Anatilimnocola aggregata: one gene and its partner. The protein of the gene in region 1 interacts with the protein of each later gene in a pairwise test. Links are inferred from orthologs where the notes say so. Each region holds a gene or a part of one and is shown in the gene's direction. Other genes may lie near its edges.

Region 1 (3,189 bases):
TTCGTTGTCAGCTTGATCACTGGTGGCGTTCGTCGCCCCATTCCATAACTTCGGCCATGTAACCGCCGGCCGTTTTGGTCGGCGGTGAGACCTGCACCGGATTAGGAGTACACGCAATGAATTGGGACCAAATCGCCGGTAAATGGACCGAGATGAAAGGCTTCGCCAAACAGAAGTGGGGCGAGCTGACCGACGATGAACTCGACCAACTGAGCGGCAAGCGCGACCAACTGGCGGGCCTGATTCAACAGAAGTACGGTCTGGCGAAAGAAGAGACCGAGCGACAAATCAAGGAGTTCGAGACGTCGTGCAAGTGTTAGGCGGCTAATACCGGAATTAATCCGGCGAGAGGCTGCTTCGCCTGCGTCACTCGCCTTTACGTTTCACCCTAGTCCTTCCCTGTTTTCCAGGAGTTTTGTCATGAGATCGCTCTGGTTATCTCTCGCAGCCGTATCCCTGTTGGCCGTGTCGGCCAACGCACAAGTCCGTGTCGATGTCGGCAATGGCGGAGTGCAAGTCGACGCCCCCGGTGTTCGCGCGAATGCCGCCGCTCCCACCGCAGCCGCCCATCGTGGCAGCAAGTTGATGGGCTTGGCTGTGAAGAATCGCGATAACGAAGACCTCGGTAAGATCGAAGATCTTGTCATCGATGAACGGGGCCACGTTCGGTACGCAGCTGTGTCGTACGGTGGTTTCCTCGGTTTCAACAACAAGTTGTTCGCTGTGCCGTGGAAAGCCCTGACGCTTAAGCACGACACCTCGAACAATTACTGGGTCGAACTGAACGTCAGCAAGAAGTACATCGAATCCGCCGAAGGCTTCGACAAGGAAAAGTGGCCGACGTTTGCCGATCCCGAAGTGAACGCGAAGATCGACGCCTTCTATCTCCGCGACACTACGAACCCGAACAACACCATCAAGCCTTAAGCTTCGGACCCATCCGCCGAAGTGAAGCAGATAACGAACATAGGCGGGGGCAGATAAGCCCCTGCTGAAGACTTTCGAGCCAGTTCCCGCATGTTGCGGCCAAGTCACTCCACAGGAAAGCGCGGCGTTCTTCTGACGAAGAACATTGTTCACGGCTACTGACCGACCCCCGCAAGCAGCTTGAACTTACCGCCACGGTGCTACTGCCCAACTAAAACTGCGAACTTTGCTCGATCCTCGAGAAGACGACTTTTGCGGAGAAGTAATTCTTTGCAGAGGTCGTCTTTTTTTCGTGCGCGCTCTAGAATGTGGTCCGCAAAAAATCCCTCGCTATATCACAACCTCGGAGCCTCCCTGCAATGGCTGACACCCGCAACGATCTCGCCAAGGCGAAACGGACCAAACTCTGCACTCTCCTCAACGAACGCCTGCGCGATAGCATCAAACTGGGGCTGTGCGCCAAGCAAGCTCACTGGAACGTGAAGGGAGAAAACTTCATCGCTCTGCACAAACTGTTCGACGAGGTCTATGGCGAAGTTGAAGACTATGTCGACAACATCGCCGAACGAATCACCGCGCTCGGTGGCATCGCCGATGGCAGCGTGGGCGCACTCGCGAAGTCCGAAATTCCCGACCATCCGGTGAACAAGAGCAACTGGAAAGCGCACGTCACTGCCCTCTCCGATGAACTGGCCGCTTACGGGAAACTAGTCCGCAAAGACATCGACACCACCGACGAACTCGGCGACAAGGGAACAGCTGACCTGTTCACCGGCATCAGCCGCGGCGTCGACAAGTATCTCTGGTTCGTCGAATCGCACTTGCAAGACTAGCGAGTGGGGCGGGCACTGTTGTTTGGGGTTTGCCTGCTCTGAATTCCGCGTAACGATTCACGTTCGCCTTCAGCAGGTGGCCCGCTGCGTGACGCGCCGGGCTACTGGAGAGAGGGATTACGGCACTAAGCGTTTGTCGGCCATTTGCTGGGCCGAGGGCAAACGCAAATTCCAGGCAAGCCCGCAGAATTCCATCGCCCGAATGACGAGCCAGCTGCAATCGAACTGCCACCAGCGCAGGCCGTGACGGGCAGAAGTGGGGAAGGCGTGGTGATTGTTATGCCACCCTTCGCCGAACGAGAGGATTCCACAGACCCAGTTGTTGCGCGAATGATCGCCTGAAGCGTACTCTCGTTGCCCCATCAGGTGACAGATTGAATTGATCGACCAGGTGACGTGGTGCGTGACGAACACCCGCACAAAGCCACCCCAGAGGAGCCCGAGCGCGGCACCTTCGATGGTGCCGGTAACCAGCCCGCCAATGGCTGTGGGAATGATGAAGCTCAGCAGGATCCAGACGAAATAGAGGCGGTCGAGTTTCACTAGCACCGGATCGGCGAGTAGATCGGGAATGTAACGCTGCATTTCGGGATGGCTCCAAATGCCCGTGAAGAGCCAACCACTGTGCGAATGCCACAGCCCGCGCCACCAGGCCAACCAGCCATCGCCAGCCAGATGGGGCGAATGCGGATCGCCCTGTTGATCGCTGTACTGGTGATGCCGCCGATGCACCGCGCACCAGACGAGGGGTGAACCTTCGACCGATAGCGCGCCAATCAGCATCCAAGTGGCCCGCACCCAGCGATAAGTATCGAACGAGCGGTGCGTGAGCAAGCGATGGAAACCAACGGTGATTCCCAGGCCCGTCAGCGCCCAACCGACGAGCAGCATCGCCAGGTACAACCAGCCCATGAAGCCGCGTTGCCAGAGCAGGACAATTCCTAAAATGACCGCGGCGAAGGGCAAAGTTACTGCGAGCAACATCGCCACTTTCTGTGGCCAAGGTGCTTCGACCGGAAAATCGCGCTCGCGGGAAACGCCCGGCACCGGAGCATTCGCCAGGTGCAGGTGCGTCGGCTCCGTTGTGCCTGCGGGATGCAAAGAGTCGTGATCGGGTTGCAACGACGGCGCCGCAGCAGAACTTTCCATTACCGGCCGACCTCAATGATTCCAGGAGTCAAGGTGCGAAAATCGGTGAGTCAAGCGATCCGGTTACTATAGCAATTCGCCCAGTCACCCCCGTACCTTACTGCGTGAAAAAGTCGTCGCGGCCGCGTAAAAGTCGTGTTAGAAACGCAGGTGCCAGAATCGCCAAGCAAATCTCGTTTGTATGTACTTGACAAGTAGGCAATAAATGCTGATAATTTTATCGACTGTTTTGGCAACCTGGCGAAAGGAACGTGGACGCGCGGCAGGATCTGTTCGCGCT
Region 2 (3,178 bases), 3.9 Mb from region 1 along the record:
TGTGTGTATTGTCGTCATCGAGACCCCAACCGAGCAGCAGGGTATCGATGCCCAGTTGTTGTTTGAAGTTGGTGACGATGGGAATCGAACCACCTTCGCGAATAAAGACGGGGCGGCGACCGAAGCCACCTTCAATGGCCTTTTCTGCAGCGGCCACGTAAGGACTGTCGAGCGGTACCACGCAACCCGGGGCACCACTCATGTAGATCAATTCCATTGTGATGCCGGGGGGCAAGCGTTCCTTGAGAAACTTCTCAAGCGAGGCTGCGATCTTCTGCGGGTCCTGATTGGGAACCAGTCGAAAGCTGAACTTGGCGCCGCTCTTGGCGGGCAACACCGTCTTGCCACCTTCGCCCTGATAGCCGCCCCACAAACCATGCACATCGTAGGTGGGGCGAGCCCAGCGGCGTTCGAGCGTCGTGAAGTCTGTTTCGCCAAACAGTCCCTCCACGCCCAGTTGTTCTTGGAAGGCCGCGTCGCTGAAGGGGAGTGCTGCAAACTGCTCACGCTCGCGCGTGGTCAATGGCAGCACGTCGTCGTAGAAACCGGGAACTTGCACGCGACCGTCAGCATCTCGCAGTGAGTGAAGAAGCGAGTTGAGTGCATTAAGTGGATTGGTGACCGCTCCGCCAAAGGTGCCGCTATGCAGATCTTGCTTAGGTCCGCTCAGGCGAATTTCGAAATAGGCGATGCCGCGCAGGCCATAGGTGATGGCCGGCTGACCGGGGCCAAATTGCGAAGTATCGCTGATGACGACTATGTCGGCCTTTAGCTTTTCGCTCGCCCCGGGCTGCTTTAAAAAGTCATACAGCCCTTTGCTGCCGACCTCCTCTTCCCCTTCGATCAAAAACTTGATCTGAAGCGGCAATTCCCCGCGGCTCTTAAGCCAGCCACGAGCGCTGAGAACGTGGGTCAGCATTTGCCCTTTATCGTCGGTCGCCCCGCGGGCATAGATGTTGCCAGCACGAATTGTGGGCTCGAACGGGGGCGAAATCCATTCGTTCAGCGGATCGGCGGGCTGCACGTCATAGTGGCCATAGACCAGCACGGTTGGAGCCCCGGCCACCGCGGGACTTTCGGCATAAATCAAGGGCTGGCCAATAGTTTCGATCTGCTCGGTCTTCAACCCCAACGATTGAAACTGCCCCGCGACCCAACTTGCAGCCCGGCGAACGTCGGGATGATACTTCGAATCGGCCGCCACGCTAGGAATGGCAAGCAACTCGCACAGGTCGCGCTGGCATTGGTCGCGATCCGCATCGAGATATTTCAGCACGTCATCCATGTTTTCGCAGCCCTGGCCCTTTCTCCCACCGATTGGCGACAGCATCTCGCCTCTTTGCCGACCGGGCAATATAATGCGTCTAGTTCGCCTCGCCTATTCCCGGTCAACCCGCGGACGAACTTCGCAGGAGGCTCCCCTTGTCCGAGCATCAACACGCCGCAGCAGTCGCCGAACCCGAGCAGGAAGACCAGACCGACAAGCGCAAACGCCCCAAGCGTCAGCCCCGCTATAACGTCATTCTGTGGAACGACGAAGACCATTCGTACGAATATGTCATCGAGATGATGAAGGACTTATTCGGCTACCCGGTCGAAAAGGGCTTCAAAATCGCCGAGCAGGTCGACAAGCTGGGCAAAGCCATCTGCCTGACCACCACGCGCGAGCACGCCGAACTAAAGCGCGAGCAGATCCACGCCTTCGGTGCTGACAAGCTCATCGCCCGCTGCAAGGGGAGCATGTCCTCGACGATTGAGCCGGTGGAAGGCTAGAACATCCCCCACAATGCCCGCTTCGTTAAAAACCATCACTCTCGGCTGCAAAGTCAACCAGTACGAAACCGAACTGGTGCGCGAAGGGCTGCGCAGGATTGGCTATCACGATGCGGCCGACGATGAAGCGCCAGATCTCTGTGTGGTGAATACCTGCACCGTGACTGCCGAAGGCGATAGCAAGAGTCGGCATGTCATCCGCAAGTTGGCGCGCGATAATCCCCAAACACGCATCGTGGTGATGGGTTGTTATGCTACGCGAGCGCCGGAAGAAGTCGCCTCGCTGCCGAACGTCAGCGAAGTGGTGACCGACAAGCGGGAGATTCCCGATTTGCTCGGCAGGTTCGGCGTGGTCGATATCCCCACTGGCATTTCGCGGTTCACCGGTCGCAAGCGGGCCTATGTAAAAGTGCAAGATGGCTGCCTGCTCCGCTGCAGCTACTGCATCATTCCCTATGTGCGCCCGAATGTTTTCAGCCGGCCGCTCGAACACATTCGCGACGAAGTGGCCCGCCTGGTCGACAACGGCCACCGCGAGATCATCCTCACCGGCGTGCATCTGGGGCACTACGGTGTCGAACTCAATCACAATAGGCCGCGCGAGGAATGGCTGCGACTGGCAACGCTGGTGCGCACATTGTGCAAGGTTCCCGGTGAGTTTCGCATTCGTCTATCGAGCATCGAAGCGACTGAAGTCACCCGCGACCTGATCGGTGTGATGGCTGAAAATCCCGGCAAGATTGCTCCTCACTTGCACATCTGCCTGCAGAGTGGCTCCGATGCCGTGCTGCGACGAATGAAGCGCCGCTGGGGGAGCAAGCTGTTTGTTGATCGCTGCCGGTTGGTGCGCGAGTCGCTCGATCAGCCCGGGCTATCGACCGATGTGATCGTCGGTTTTCCGGGCGAGACCGAAGACGATTTTGCTGCCACTTGTCAGGTCGTGCGCGACTGCGGCTTCTCAAAGATTCACATCTTCCCATTCAGCGCGAGGAAAGGAACGCCGGCTTACGACATGCCGGACAAAGTTTCGCACGAAGTGAAGCAAGAGCGACTCGATCACTTGGAAACAGTCGCCGCGGAAGTGCGAGACGACTACTACCGCAGCCTGCTGGGCCGTCAACTGCAGGTGATGATCGAAGGCCAGAGTGAATACCTGCCCCATGGCTTCGCCGGCACCTCCTGCCGTTATGCTCCCGTTGAGATCGAAGCCGAAGGCTTGCAGCCCAGCACGCTGGTCGACGCCATTGGCCATGACGTTCGCGACGGACGCATTATCGCCCGCTTGCCAGCCGACGCTTCCTAGCGCGGCAACGCATTTGCAAGATGCGGTACAGGCAAACTGGCCGGGGCGAGAGTTGACCGGCGTTTTCCGGTGGCGGATACTTCAGCCCACCTATACCTCTCC

Evidence for each region.
Region 2: the proteins of dps (region 1) and ETAA8_RS20380 interact in binary tests that used the Escherichia coli proteins (3 or more experiments, as listed by UniProt). The link is inferred for Anatilimnocola aggregata from one-to-one orthologs.

The regions. Positions count from the first base shown.
Region 1 is NZ_CP036274.1:1,536,386-1,539,574, forward strand. The notes cover bases 157-3,023. They hold dps (DNA starvation/stationary phase protection protein Dps), read left to right. Parts: upstream 157-1,286; coding sequence 1,287-1,760; downstream 1,761-3,023. Other genes in these bases: ETAA8_RS05945 (CsbD family protein), read left to right, coding at 157-320; ETAA8_RS05950 (PRC-barrel domain-containing protein), read left to right, coding at 421-927; ETAA8_RS05960 (acyl-CoA desaturase), read right to left, coding at 1,878-2,909. Outside these bases: ETAA8_RS05940 (DUF1328 family protein), read left to right, coding at 1-48; more of ETAA8_RS05945, read left to right, coding at 117-156.
Region 2 is NZ_CP036274.1:5,461,629-5,464,806, reverse strand. Bases 242-3,097 are described here. They hold ETAA8_RS20380 (ATP-dependent Clp protease adaptor ClpS), read left to right. Parts: upstream 242-1,422; coding sequence 1,423-1,773; downstream 1,774-3,097. Other genes in these bases: mtaB (tRNA (N(6)-L-threonylcarbamoyladenosine(37)-C(2))-methylthiotransferase MtaB), read left to right, coding at 1,787-3,076; ETAA8_RS20385 (dipeptidase), read right to left, coding at 242-1,330. Also shown: more of ETAA8_RS20385, read right to left, coding at 1-241. UniProt on the Escherichia coli protein: Involved in the modulation of the specificity of the ClpAP-mediated ATP-dependent protein degradation.